DNA from 2 places in the Mycolicibacterium chitae genome. Region 1 is predicted to be linked to the other one. Evidence: predicted binding sites of a transcription regulator. Region 1 holds the regulator's gene; the other holds the start of a gene.
The links. Region 1 encodes LexA, which represses DNA repair genes until DNA is damaged. Its sites were predicted from a motif close to CGAACANNTGTTCG; they were not measured.

Region 1 (7,301 bases):
CCGGCGGATGGCTTGCCCCTCGTCGGTTTCGCGGGAGTCCACCACGCGCGAATCGGGATGACGGCAGAAAGGACAGTGCATGTCCACTCCTTCATCGCCCCGGCATTGAGATGAACTGGTCGTCTCAGAGACTACCCGCGCCCATCTGGCGCGAGTCACCGAGCCGAGTTCCACGACCGTCATCGGACTCAGCCGACCGGGGCGATGAGGGTCTGGCCCGCATCGATCACCGGTGACTGCAGCTCGTTGAGTTCACGGATCCGGTCGACCACGCTGCTCACCGGCGCCTCCGGTGCGACCCGGGCCGCCAGGTGCGCCAGGGTCTCCCCCGACTTCACCTGGACCACCGCGAGCTGATTCGGCACCGGCGCCGAGGCGTCGCGCACCGCCTCGCCGAACTGCGCCACCGCGCCCAGCCACATCGTGATCAGGCCGGCCAACAGCGCCAGGCCGACGATCGTGACGGGCCGGACCTGTTTGGCCGGGCGCCGGGTGTGCACGGCCCGCGACATCCGGACGCCGGTGCCGCGATACCGCGGCGCCATCGGGGCGGGGCGGCTCGGTCCGGGACGGCCGCCGTCGACCACCCTGGGCAGCGCCCGGCCCCGGCGCGGGGCCCGCGGCTGCCCAGCGTCGAACTCCGCCGGTGCGGCGGCGAATGCGGTCTCCCACGCCTGGGGGTAAACGCTGGTGTGTGTCATGTCCGATCCTTCCGGTCGATGCGAGCCGTACATCCGTTCGCTCCTATGTTCGAAAGCTAATCGACCATCTGTTCGAAGGAAAGCCCGAAACCGAACATGTGATCGAACCGTAGCCGAACGATAAACCCGACCTCCGACAAGAAGTTCGACCCGGCGATCCGACACACGTCGAACACATGTTTGATTATCCAGGTCGGGAGGGCTAAATTCGTTGCCATGGCTGACACCGAATCCGGCAGCACCCCCGCAGACGCCAAGTCAGGTTCCGGCGCCAAACGCGATGGCGCGCGCGACACCTCGCTCACCGAACGGCAACGCACCATCCTCGAGGTGATCCGCGCCTCGGTGACCACCCGCGGCTACCCGCCCAGCATCCGAGAGATCGGCGACGCGGTTGGGTTGACGTCCACTTCCTCAGTGGCACACCAGCTTCGAACGCTCGAGCGCAAGGGCTACCTGCGCCGGGACCCGAACCGTCCGCGCGCCGTGGACGTGCGCGGGGTGGACGACGCCCAGCCCGCGGTGGTGACCGACGTGGCCGGTTCGGACGCCCTGCCGGAGCCCACCTTCGTGCCGGTGCTCGGCCGGATCGCCGCCGGCGGGCCCATCCTGGCCGAGGAGGCCGTCGAAGATGTGTTCCCCCTGCCGCGCGAACTCGTCGGCGAGGGCTCGCTGTTCCTGCTCAAGGTGGTCGGCGAATCCATGGTGGACGCCGCGATCTGCGACGGCGACTGGGTGGTGGTCCGGCAGCAGAGCGTGGCCGACAACGGCGACATCGTCGCGGCCATGATCGACGGCGAGGCCACCGTGAAGACCTTCAAGCGCAACGCCGGTCAGGTGTGGCTGATGCCGCACAATCCGGCGTTCGACCCGATCCCCGGCAACGACGCCGCCGTGCTCGGCAAGGTCGTCACCGTCATCCGCAAGATCTGATCGACGGCCCTAGATCTGATCGACGGCCCTAGTCGGCCCGGCTGAAGCCGTTCGCCTCGGCCAATTCCGGGCTGGCGAACCAGATTTCGGCGACGGTCTCGTCGTAACCGGGTGTGCCCGGGACGTGATACCGGCCGGTGCGCATGCTGCCCTTGATCGGGTAGCCGTCCGGGGCCCGGTGCGGATCGTCCAGCGGTAGATGGATGGCCGGCGGTGCGCCGGCGTCCGGCGGCGGCCCCGCATCGCGATCCTGCTCGGCGGGCTCCGGCGGTGCCGGGGCCTCTGCGTGGGCACCGAACCGAACGTCGTCGGTGTACTCGGGGGCCGGCGGCGGCGCGGCGCCGTAGACCGGCGCGAACAGCGAACCCGGGCCCGGCAGGTAGTCGTCGTCCTCGGGCGCATCCCAGGAACGGCGCGACTCGTCACCGAAGGCCGAATGGCGCCCACCGGAAGGCTCGGGCTGGTCGTCGGTCGCACCGACGACCCGCGTCGGGGCGGTGTCCACCGCGTCGGGATCCTCGTCGGCGATCGGCTCCTCGAAGTCGTCGTCGAGGTGGGCCAGCCCGGAGTCCTGCACCCCGCCGTGGTGGGTGAACAGCCCGTCGTCGCCGAGTTCGTCGAAGCGGGTCGTGGCCGGTTCGGCCTCGCGCTCCGACCACACCGGCGGCGCGAGGTAGCCGCCCTTGCCGTAGTTCCCACCCTCGTCGTAGCCGCCGTCGTCGTAACCGTCGTCGTCGGTCTCGGCGAAGTCCGAGCGCGACGACCAGCGGCTGGACTCCCCGCGGAAGTCCTCGTGACCCTCGTGCCCGTCGTGCGGATCCTCCCCGTAGCGGGCGTCCTCGCCGTAGCGGGTGTCATACCGGGCGTCGTCGGCGTCCTCGTCGAAGTCGGGCTCCGACCGGTCCGAGCGGCGCTTGCTCATCGCCATCCAGGCGTACAGCGAGCCCAGCAGCAGCAGGGCCAGCGGGATGATCCACCACAGCCACCAGTTCTGCCAGGTGACGCCGCCCTCGTCGGCGGGCTCCGGCGCCGCGGGCGGGGTGCTGGGCACCGGCGCGTTGGGCACCTCGAGTCCGGCCAGCGATTCGGCGAGGTTGGCCGGGTCGCTGCTGAACGTGTTGTCGGCGCTGTTCCAGGCGAGCTCACCGCCGCTGAACTGCTGGGTGACGGTGGTGCCCTCGGTGTTCTGGTCGCCGGTCGGCACGCCCAACTCGCCGGTGGCGCCGCCGAGCTCATCCCAGGCGGCCTTCATCGCGCCGCCCACGATGACCGCGCCGTGGTCCGGGGTCCAGAAGATCACCGGATTGTCGGGCGCGGAGAACGCCTGCACCCGGCTGTCGGGCACGCCGCCGTCGGCCTCGCTGGCGACGGGGAAACCGAAGTCGCCGGCCGGTCCGCCGGCCGACTCGTACTTGGCCAGGATGTCCCCGGTGACGGCGAAGGCCCCGGTCTCCGGCGTGTAGAACACCTTGCCGCCGGCGAAGTCCTGGGCGGTGCCGCCCGCACCGATCGGGTACGGGCCACCGGCGCGGGCGCCCAGCGGTCCGTCCGCTCCCCCATTGGCGCGCCAGGCCGCGGCGATCGCCGAGGCCGGGTCCGACGGGATGTTCAGGTCCGCCAGCTGACCGGCGAGTTCCGGCGGTTCGGTGGTGAAGGTCCGCGTCCGCGTGTCGAACGACAGCAGACCGCCGGTGAAGCGCTGCGTGACGACATCACCGTCGTAGCTCTCGTCCTCGATGGGCACGCCGAGGATCCCGGACGACCCGCCGACCTGATCCCAGGCCGCGTTGATGGCGCCGCGCACCACCCAGGCCCCGGTCTCCGGGGTCCAGAAGATCACCGGATTGTCGCCGGCATTGAAGGTCGAGTTGCGACTCTCGGGGCTCACCCGGCCCGGGCCCTCATCGATCTTCGGAAAGCCGAGATCGCTTTCCGCGGGGCCACCGAGGGCGCGGTATTTCTCGAGAATGGCGCCGTGCATGGTCCGCGCGCCGGTCGCCGGCGAAAAGAAGATCGCGCCGCCGGCGAAATTCTGACCGAAGCCCGCCCCCGCCGGATAGACCCCACCGTCGCGCGGACCCAACTGTGATGCGTCCCCACCGGCGGCGTTCCACGCCGCATCGATGGCCGCCGCGGCGTCGCTCTCGGGCGAGGCGGTGGCCGCGGGTGCGTACAGCACCGCGGTGGCCGCCGCCAACGCCAATCCCATTACCGCTCGGCCGATAAAGCCGAATGCCATTCGCTGCCGTGTCATCAAACCCACCCACGCTTTCCGACCGCTGCACTTCCGCAAAGCGACCCCGCCGCGACCGCTCCCCGTATCGGCGCAGCGTGAAGCCATATTGAGGTCATTTTGCAGACAATACCCACTGCTGTCGTGAATAACGTGCAGCCGCGACCGGTCTGCGCGTTATTGATATCCGACGGTGATTCAACACCCGTGCGGCTAATGGCCGCTATCAGACTCCGAGCTTGCGCCCGATGATTTCCTTCATGATCTCGGTGGTGCCGCCGAAGATGGTCTGCACGCGGGCGTCCAGATAGGCGCGCGCCACGCTGTACTCACGCATGTAGCCGTAGCCGCCATGCAGCTGCAGGCACCGGTCGATGAGCTTCACCTGCGCCTCGGTGGCGTACCACTTGGCCATGGCGGCCTGCTCGGCCGAGAGGTGCGAGTCGATGTGCATCTTGAGGAACTCGTCGATCATGATGCGGACCGCGGTGGCCTCGGTGGCCAGCTCGGCCAGCAGGAACCGGCTGTTCTGGAAGCTGCCGATCGGCTTGCCGAAGGCCTTGCGTTCCTTGGTGTATTCGATGGTCTCCTCGAGGACCGCCTCCATGGCCGCGGCGGCCGAGATGGCGATCGTGATGCGTTCCTGAGGCAGGTTCTGCATTAGGTAGATGAAGCCCTGCCCCTCCTCGCCCAGGAGGTTCTCGGCAGGCACCTTCACATCGGTGAAGGACAGCTCGGAGGTGTCCTGGGCGTCCAGACCGATCTTGTCCAGGTGCCGGCCGCGCTCGAAGCCCTCCATGCCGCGCTCGACGACCAGCAGCGAGAAGCCCAGCGCGCCCTTGTCCGGGTCGGTCTGCGCGACGACGATCACCAGGTCGGACAGGATGCCGTTGGTGATGAACGTCTTGGAGCCGTTGAGGACGTAGTGGTCGCCCTGCTTGACCGCGCGGGTCTTGATGCCCTGCAGGTCGCTGCCGGTGCCCGGCTCGGTCATCGCGATGGCGGTGATCAGCTCACCGCTGCAGAAGCCGGGCAGCCAGCGCTGCTTCTGCTCCTCGGTGGCCAGGCGCAGCAGGTACGGCGCCACGACGTCGTTGTGCAGCGTGAACCCGAGCCCGCTGTAGCGGCCGCGGGTGTTCTCCTCGCCGATCACCGCGTTGTAGCGGAAGTCGTCGTTGCCGCCGCCGCCGTACTCCTCGGGCACGGCCATGCCCAAAAAGCCCTGCTTGCCGGCCTCGAGCCAGACGCTGCGGTCGACGATCTTGTCCTTTTCCCACTGCTCGTGGTGCGGGGCGACGTGCTTGTCCAGGAACGCCCGGTAGGACTCCCGGAACAGCTCGTGCTCGGGCTCGAACAGGGTGCGCTGATACAGCGTGGCGTTGCTCACGGGGCCTCCGACGAAAAGTTTGATCAAACGGTCAGGTTCTGGTCCGACGATATCTCAACCGGGTGGTTGGTAGAGAATCGGGGATCAGCGTTGTTCGGCGGCGGCCAACCGCGGCGCGATGAGGTCGACGAAGGCGTTGCTGATCCGGGCCGCGTCGGCCATCGGATCGCCGCGCAGGATCGCCGCCGAGAGCACCGTGTTGACGACGGCCCAGAGCATGACGGCCGCGTCGGCGGCGGCCTGTTCGCCCAGTGCGGCGAAGTCGCGCGCCAGGGTGTCGACGGCGGCGTCGGAGAACTCCGCCATGAGCGCGGTGGCGTTGGGGTCGGTCGAGTTCTGCAGCAGCATGCAGACCCGGAAGAAGCCCGGCCACCGCTCGAAGCTGGCCAGGATGGTCGCCACCTTGGCCCGCACCCGCGCCTCCGCCGGTCGCGGGTCGGCCCCCTCGGCGACGAACACCGGCCGGGCCCACTCCTGCAGCACCGCGGCGTAGACGTGCTCCTTGGAACTGAAGTAGCGATACAGCGTGCCCAGCGCCACCTGGGCGTCCTCGGCGATGTCGCGCATCTGGATCTGGTCGTAGTCGTGGACCTTGAGCGCCGCCATCGCCGCCGCGACGATCTGCGAGCGCCGCGCTTGCTTGTAGGCGGGCAGGTCGGTGCCCGAGGCCGCCGTCATTTCCGCGGGAGCCCCAGGATCACGGTCGCGATGATGTTGAGCTGGACCTCCATGGTCCCCCCGCCGATCAATTCGGCCGGCAGCTGCAGCGCATGGGCCAGCGCGGTGCCGTCGCGCTGCTCCACCATCGAGCCGCGTCCCGCGAATTCCATTGCCGCCGTGCCGATCCGGCGCAGGATGACGCCGGTCGCGACCTTGGCGATGCTGGTGGCCGGCCCCGGCGAGTGGCCGGCCAGCCGGTTGAGGATGTCCCGCAGGCCCAGGGCCGCCACCGCGTTGGTGGCCGCCCGGACCTCGCCGAGCGCGCGCGTCAACCCGTCGCGGTCGACGCCGGGACGGTCGAACAGCGCCCGCAGCACGGCCTCCCGGTCGTCCTTGAGGTAGCCGCTGATGGCCGCACGCTCGTTGGCCATCGTCGCCACCGCCAGCGACCAGCCGTCGGTCGGGCCACCCACCAGCATGTCGTCGGGGACGAACACGTCGTCCAAGAACACCTCGTTGAAGTGCGCCTCACCGGTCGCGGTCCGCAGGGGGCGCACGGTGATGCCCGGTGTCGTCATGTCGACCAGGAAGTACCCGATCCCGCGATGCTTGGCGGCGGACGGATCGGTGCGGGCCAGCAGCGCACCGAAGTCGGCCCGGTCCGCCGAGGAGGTCCACACCTTCTGCCCGTCGATCCGCCAACCCCCGTCGACGCGGGTGGCGCGGGTGCTCAGCGACGCCAGATCGGACCCGGCGCCGGGCTCACTGAACAGCTGGCACCAGGCCACCGTGCCGCGCAGGATGGGCTGCGCAAAGCGCTCCTTCTGCGCCTCGGTACCGGCGGCGAGGATGGTCGGCAGGATCCATTCGGCGATGCCGAGGGAGGACCGGACGACCTCCGGGTGCTTCTCGAACTCCTCGGCGATGATCAGCTGCTGGGCAGCGGTGGCCGCCATACCCCACGGCGCCGGCAGGTGCGGGGCCAGCAGCCCCGCGTCGGCCAGCACATCACGCTGCGCGCCGCTGTAGAGGTTGAGGTAGTCCGGGCTCTGCCGGCCCGGGGTGTCGTTACGCAATTGCGCCGCCCGGCCCAGGATTTCGACGACGTGCGCGCGGAATTCGGTCTCGGCCTCCGGCAGCGTCACCGAGAAGTCGCGGGCCACCGCGTCGGGTTCGCCGAGCGCGCGCGCCCAACTGCCCGCCGATCCGCCGGCCGCCGCGATGCTGATGGCGCGGCGCCAGTACAGGTGCAGATCGTGTTCCCAGGTGTAGCCGATGGCGCCGAACATCGTCAGCGCGTCGAGCACCAGGTCGGGCAGCCCGGCATTGGCGACGATCGCCGCGCCGGCCGCGGCCACCTCGCGCTGCTGCGCCGAGGGCGCCGTGG
Region 2 (7,301 bases), 630 kb from region 1:
GGCCGCGGCCCAAGTGGTACGGGCCGATGTTCGGGCTGTTCGATCAGTTCCTCGGCGCGGCCGAGACCGATCCCGTTCTGGCCGAATGGTTCCTGCGCCGCACCAGCCTGCTTGACAGCGTCTGGATGACACCGCCGCCGCGGATCATCGGGCGCGCGGTCCGCACCAACATGCGGCAGTGGATGGCCGAGCATGGTCGCCGCCGCGACGACGTCGGCGAGGAAGCCGTCGCGAGTTCCTAGATGCCGACCGTGGCCCGGAACAGGGTGGCGGGCTGCTCGGCGACCAGGCGGATCCGGCCGTCGTCGGCGGAAACCCATGCGGCACTGCCCCGTTCGAGCTGCACCTCACCGGCCTTGCCGAGCACCGTCACGGCCCCGTCGGCGCAGATCAGCACCTGCGGCCCCTCGTGCCGGCAGGGCGCGTCGACCTCGTGGCCCAGGTGCTCGCCGTCGAGGTGCAGGATCGACACCGCGAACTCCGCGGCCGGGGTGCGGTAGCTGCGCTCGAAGCCGTCCTGCTGCACCTCCGGATGCAGATCCTTGTCGGTGGCCGGGGTGAAGTTCAGCACCCGCAACAGCTCGGGCACGTCGACGTGCTTCGGGGTCAACCCGCCGCGAAGCACGTTGTCCGAGTTGGCCATCACCTCGAGGCCGACGCCGTGCAGATAGGTGTGCAGGTTGCCGGCCGGCAGATAGATCGCCTCGCCGGGCTGCAGGTGGACCCGGTTGAGCAGCAGCGCGGCCAGCACCCCGGCGTCGCCGGGATAACGCTCCCCCAGCTCCAGCGCCGTGCGGGCCACCGCGGCGAACTCGGTGTCCTCCGAACGCAGATAGTTGATGGCGCCGTCGAGCACCGCGGGCACCAGGACGTCCAGGTCGGGCTGCGGCAAGGTGATCCAGGTGGTGAACAGCGCGCGCAGCCCGTCGGCGTCGGACTGATCCGAGAGCAGGTTGACGTAGGGGTCCAGGTCGGAGACCGCCAGCGCGCGCAGCAACTCGACCGTCCGGGCCGCCGGGCGGAATCCGGCCAGGGCCTCGAACGGCTGCAGCGCCACCAGGATCTCGGGCTTGTGGCTGCGGTCGCGGTAGTTGCGCTCCGGGGAGCTCAGCGGCACCCCCAGGCGGTCCTCGCGGGCGTAGCCCTCGACGGCCTGCTCGGAGCTGGGATGGGCCTGCAGCGACAGCGGTTCGTCGGCGGCCAGGATCTTCACCAGGAACGGCAGGGCATCGCCGAACCGCGCGCGTACCGCCGGGCCGAGCTGCCCCTCCGGGTCGGCCTTCACCAGATCCAGCAGCGGGCGTTCGCCGTCGGGGGTCTGCACCCACGCCGGGTCGGCCGGGTGCGCGCCGAGCCACAACTCCGCCTCGGGGTGCGCGGTCGGCACCGGCCGACCGGTGAAGTCCGCGATAGCGGTCCTCGAACCCCAGGCGTACGTGCGTATCGCCCCGCGTAGCAGCTCCACTACCTGATCCCCTGTGTCCTGATCCCCTGTGTCATGCCGTCCCCACGCCGTCAGCCTCGGACCAGACGCAGGTACACCGCGGCCATCGCGAGCCGAACAGCGAGCGTAGCCAATTGCTGTTCAGGACGGTCGACTCCCATCGGGGCGGCGGCCTCGTCGGCGTCGGGGACATCCTGAACACCCACCATATCGACGTCCGGGAAGCCGGCCAGCCGTGCTGTCAGCGTCGGCCGCTCGGCGCTGAGCGTCAGCGCGAGCACCCGCAGCGGCGCCGGGGCGGGCCCGTCGATCTCCTCGTCGTGGAACAGCGCGTCGACGCCGGCACCGGCGCCGAGCACGCCGGAGCGCAGCACGGCCATCGCGTCGGCCAGGCCGGCCGCGGCCACCGGTTGCCCGGCGATCCGCAAGAACAGCACCGCGGCGTGGCGGGCCAGGGCCAGCGTCGCGGCGCAGTCCCCGGTGAGCGCCACATCGCGGCCGGCGATGCGCTCGGCCAACCCCTTGGCGGAGTTGGTGAACACCTCGCGGGCCGCGCTGTTGCGCAAGGCCTCGGCGTCCAGCTCATCGGCCAGTGCGCCCAGGTCGGCGGGCACCGCCGAGTCGACGGCGGCCAGCACGGCCAGACCCGCGGCCAGGTAGCGGCAGAACGCGAACTCGTCGGGCACCGTCAGCCGGGGGGCCAGATCGGCCGAGTGGCCCGCCGCCGCGTCGCGCAGCGGACCCTCGATCGGCGCGGCCACCACCAGCTGGCTGCCGCGGCGGACCGCGGTCGCCGCCGCGGTCACCAGCGTCGGGTCGGCCGGGTCGTCACCGGCCACCACCAACACGTCGAGCGGACCGATCCAGGGCGGCACTTCGGCGGCCACCACGATCGGTTCGACGGCCGTGCCGCCCAGCGTCGCCGCCAGCACCGCGCCCGCGGATTCGGCGGTCCCGCGCCCAGCCACCCAGACCACCGAACGCGGCCGCTGCGCGCCGCGCAGCGCGTCGAGTGCGCCCTCGTCGACCGCCGCGGCGGTGGCCCGGACCTGCGCCCCGGCCATCGAGGCGGACCGCAACAGTCCGTCGCGGTCCGCCTCGATCAGGCCCTCGGTGTCGTCGATGTCGACGACTGCGCGCACCGCGTTCACGGGACCGCCTGCGGACCGGTCAGCGCCGCGCTGGCCACCGCGTCGATCTGTGCGGTGACCTGTTCGACGATGTCGCGGACGTCCTCGGTGGTGCGGGCCTCGACGTTGAGCCGCAGCAGCGGTTCGGTGTTGGAGGTGCGCAGGTTGAACCAGCTGTCGTCGCCGAGGTCCACCGTCACCCCGTCGAGGTGGTCGAGGGACTGCACGCGGTTGCCGAACCACTTCAGCACCGCCTCGACGCACGCGGGCGCGTCCTCGACGGTGTAGTTGAGCTCGCCGGAGGCCTCGTAGCGCTGGTAGTCGGCCGTCAGCTCGGAGAGCGGCCGGTCCGAATGGCCCAGCGCGGCAAGCACATACAGCGCCGCGAGCATCCCGGAGTCGGCACCCCAGAAGTCGCGGAAGTAGTAGTGCGCCGAATGTTCGCCGCCGAAGATCGCGCCGGTCTCGGCCATCAGACCCTTGATGTAGGAGTGCCCGACCCGGGACCGCACCGGTGTGCCGCCGCGCTCGATGATCAGTTCGGGCACCGCCCGCGAGGTGATCAGGTTGTGGATGACGGTGGCGCCGATCTCCCGGGACAGCTCGCGCGCGGCGACCAGCGCGGTGACCGCCGACGGTGACACCGGGCGGCCCTGCTCGTCGACCACGAAGCACCGGTCGGCGTCGCCGTCGAAGGCCAGGCCGATGTCGGCGCCGCTGTCCAGCACGAAGTTCTGCAGGTCCACCAGGTTGGCCGGGTCCAGCGGATTGGCCTCGTGGTTGGGGAAGGTGCCGTCGAGTTCGAAGTACAGCGGCAGCACCTGCAGCGCCTCGACCGGGCCGAGCACCGCCGGGGTGGTGTGCCCGGCCATGCCGTTACCCGCGTCGACGGCGACCTTCAACGGCCGCAGGCCGGCGAGGTCGACGAGGGAGCGCAGGAACTCGCCGTAGTCGGCGAGCACGTCCCGGTCGGTGACGGTGCCGGCCGGGCCGTCGTGGTCGGGAACGCCGTTGATGACCTCGTCGCGGATGGTGGCCAGACCGCTGTCCTGGCCGACGGGCTTGGCGCCGGCGCGGCACAGCTTGATGCCGTTGTAGGCCGCGGGGTTGTGGCTGGCGGTGAACATCGCGCCCGCGCAGTCCAGCAGGCCGGAGGCAAAGTAGAGCTGGTCGGTGGAGGCCAGCCCGATCCGCACCACGTCGAGCCCCTGGGCGGTGACACCGGCGGCGAACGCCGCGGCCAATTCCGGCGAGCTGGCCCGCATGTCGTAGCCGACCACGACCGTCGAGCTGTTCGCACGCACCAGCCGGGCGAACGCGGCGCCGACGGCGGTGACGAAGTCGGCGTTGATCTCCTCGCCGACCAGACCGCGCACATCGTATGCCTTGATCACGCGGTGCACCGCTTCGGCGGCAAACCCGGCGGAACGCGACATGCTCGAGACTCCTGACGGCACAAGGGGGTGCATCGAATGGATGGAAATGTCGGTGCCAGCCTAGCGGTTACCGTCTCGTGACTAGGCCGTCGATTTCACATCACTCGAGTTATGGCCTCAGTTCGGGCAATGCCCGCCCAGCCACAGCTCAGTCGCTGGGGTCCGGCAACACCCGAAGATGCCCGCGCCGGCGGCCGGATCCGGACCCGCTCGGGGCCGACGGGGCCAGCACCGCCCCGGCGTGCGACGCGCCGTGGGCGCCGGACGGCTCCGAAAAACCGTGCGCGGGCGCCTTCGGCAGCTCGCGGCCCTCGCGCACCGCGTCGGCCAGGGCCACCAGGTCGTCGTCGTCGGTGTGGGTCGGCAACGGGCCGGCGTGCCGGACCAGCTCCCAGCCGCGCGGTGCGGTGATGCGGCCGGCGTGCGAAACACACAGGTCCCAGGAGTGCGGCTCGGCCACGGTGGCCAGCGGCCCCACGACGGCGGTCGAATCCGAATAGACGAACGTCAACGTCGCCACCGCATAATGGGGGCACCCAGGCCTGCAGCAGCGACGCGGAACATTCACTCCGTGAGGCTATCGCGAGGACTCGATTCGGCTGCGCGGGACACGCGCACACCGCGCCGCGCAGCCGAACCGTTACCTTGCCCGGTCCCGCCCAGGTCGCCGGATACCATCTGCGGGTGGCCGATTCCCGCAGTTTCCGAGGCGGCCCGGCCCGCCGCGGCAGCCGACGGCACGGCCGGGAGTTCCGCGGTCCGCTGTTGCCACCGACCGTGCCGGGCTGGCGCAGCCGCGCCGAGCGGTTCGACATGGCCGTACTCGAGGCCTACGAACCCATCGAACGGCGCTGGCACGACCGGCTCACCACGCTGGACATCGCAGTCGACGAGATCCCGCGGATCTCGCCGCGGGATCCGGACAACGTGCAGTTCCCCCCGGAGGTCATCGCCGACGGCCCGATTGCGCTTGCGCGGCTGATCCCGGCCGGCGTGGATGTGCGGGGGAATTCGACCAGGGCGCGAATCGTGTTGTTCCGCAAGCCGATCGAGCGGCGCGCCAAAGACGCCCTGGATCTCGGTGATCTGCTGCATGACATCTTGGTGGCGCAGGTGGCCACGCATCTGGGCGTCGAGCCCTCGGTCATCGACCCGTCGATCGAGGACGACTGACCGAGTTTGCTAGATGATGCCGCGCTTGAGCCGGCGGCGCTCCCGCTCGGAGAGCCCACCCCAGATGCCGAAGCGCTCATCGTTGGCCAGGGCGTACTCGAGGCACTTGTCGCGCACCTCGCAGCCCAGGCAGATCCGTTTGGCCTCGCGGGTCGAGCCACCCTTCTCCGGGAAGAATGCCTCGGGGTCGGTTTGCGCGCACAGCGCGTTTTCTTGCCAGTCGTCATCTTCGGTTGCCGGGCCGGCATCGAAAATGTCCGGCACCACACTCAAATGCGACCGCCCCGCCGCTGCCCCCGTTGCCGAGTCCATATTGGTGTGCGGTGCACTGCCAATTGAGCCAAGAAAATGCTCAAAGGACATGTTCCGCCTCCTCACCTTGGTTTCGTCAATTCAAAAAATGTCGCCCACTATTGTTCTGTGGTCATCCCAATTCGAACAGGTGATCGAATCTCGGTCTGCGACACCGGAACCGGCCGGCCAACCGGGAAATGACACTGATGTGATTAGACACGGGTTAGCTGCCAGGGTCAAGCGGTAGGGTCGAAATTCATACCACCAACCGCCGAAATTGCGGCGCGTCGCAACCTTGGCGTGTCGTGTGAGTAATCGCACTGCGATTTCTGCGTGTCGATCACAGTGCGACCGGCTGACCGGCGCGGCAGCACCTACGCCTAGTCTCGTTCGGTGTGAAGGTCACCGTACTGGTCGGCGGAGTGGGCGGAGCCCGCTTCCTCTTGGGCGTGCAGCAGTTGTTGGGGTTGGGACAGTTTGCGGGCGCCCAGCCTACCGACTCCGGCGAGCACGAACTGACGGCCGTGGTCAACGTCGGTGACGACGCCTGGATGCACGGCGTACGGATCTGCCCGGACCTGGACACCTGCATGTACACCCTCGGCGGCGGCATCGATCCCGAACGCGGCTGGGGCCACCGGGACGAGACCTGGCACGCCAAGGAAGAGCTGGCCCGCTACGGCGTCCAACCCGACTGGTTCGGCCTGGGCGACCGCGACCTGGCCACGCATCTGGTGCGCAGCCAGATGCTGCGCGCGGGCTATCCGCTCTCCGCGGTCACCGAGGCGCTGTGCAAGCGGTGGGCGCCCGGGGCGCGGCTGCTGCCGGCCTCCGACGACCGCAGCGAGACCCACGTGGTCGTCACCGATCCCGACACCGACGAGCGGCGCGCCATCCACTTCCAGGAATGGTGGGTGCGCTACCGCGCCAAGATCCCCACCCACAGCTTCGCGTTCGTCGGCGCCGAGAAGGCCGCCGCCGGCGAGGGGGTCACCGAGGCGATCGCCGAGGCCGACGTGGTGTTCCTGGCGCCGTCCAATCCCGTCGTCAGTATCGGCGCCATCCTGGCCATCCCCGGCATCCGCGGCGCGCTGCGCTCCACCTCGGCCCCGGTGGTCGGGTACTCGCCGATCATCGGCGGTCGCCCGCTGCGGGGCATGGCCGACGAGTGCCTGACCGTCATCGGCGTCGAATCCACCTCGCAGGCCGTCGGCGAGCACTACGGCGCCCGCTCGGGCACCGGCATCCTCGACGGCTGGCTGGTGCACGACGGCGACACCGCCGCCATCGACGGCGTGGCGGTGCGGTCGGTCCCGCTGCTGATGACCGATCCGCCGGCCACCGCCGAGATGGTGCGCGCCGGGCTGGATCTGGTCGGCGTGGCGGCGCCGTGAGCGCGACGCCCGAACACGGCGCGGCCGGGGCCATCGAGGTGCTGCCCGTGCCGGGCCTGCCGGACTTCCGGCCCGGCGACGACCTGGTCGGCGCGTTGGCCGCGGCCGCACCGTGGCTGCGCGACAACGACATCGTGGTGATCACCAGCAAGGTGCTCTCCAAGGTCGAGGGCCGGGTGGTGCCGGCCCCCACCGATCCCGAGGAGCGGGACGCCCTGCGGCGCAAGCTCATCGACCGGGAGGCGGTGCGGGTGCTGGCGCGCAAGGGCCGCACGCTGATCACCGAGAACAGCTACGGGCTGGTGCAGGCCGCCGCCGGGGTGGACGGCTCGAACATCGGCAGCGACGAATTGGCGCTGCTGCCCACCGATCCCGACGCCAGCGCGGCCGGGGTCCGCGCCGGGCTGCGGGCCGCCCTCGGGGTGTCGGT

Region 2: the regulator LexA is predicted to act here: its motif matches at 5,619-5,632, upstream of cofD (2-phospho-L-lactate transferase).

What each region holds. Positions count from the first base shown of each region.
Region 1 is NZ_LR134355.1:3,017,801-3,025,101, forward strand. It holds gene nrdR (transcriptional regulator NrdR) at 1-81, opposite strand, end outside; gene EL338_RS14280 (LysM peptidoglycan-binding domain-containing protein) at 189-701, opposite strand; gene lexA (transcriptional repressor LexA) at 918-1,634, shown strand; gene EL338_RS14290 (LGFP repeat-containing protein) at 1,663-3,888, opposite strand; gene EL338_RS14295 (acyl-CoA dehydrogenase family protein) at 4,094-5,254, opposite strand; gene EL338_RS14300 (TetR/AcrR family transcriptional regulator) at 5,339-5,932, opposite strand; gene EL338_RS14305 (acyl-CoA dehydrogenase family protein) at 5,929-7,301, opposite strand, start outside.
Region 2 is NZ_LR134355.1:3,650,427-3,657,727, forward strand. It holds gene EL338_RS17425 (FAD-dependent oxidoreductase) at 1-242, shown strand, start outside; gene manA (mannose-6-phosphate isomerase, class I) at 239-1,465, opposite strand; gene EL338_RS17435 (TobH protein) at 1,516-2,595, opposite strand; gene EL338_RS17440 (phosphomannomutase/phosphoglucomutase) at 2,592-4,010, opposite strand; gene EL338_RS17445 (DUF3499 domain-containing protein) at 4,159-4,578, opposite strand; gene EL338_RS17450 (metallopeptidase family protein) at 4,773-5,183, shown strand; gene EL338_RS17455 (WhiB family transcriptional regulator) at 5,193-5,456, opposite strand; gene cofD (2-phospho-L-lactate transferase) at 5,873-6,871, shown strand; gene EL338_RS17470 (coenzyme F420-0:L-glutamate ligase) at 6,868-7,301, shown strand, end outside.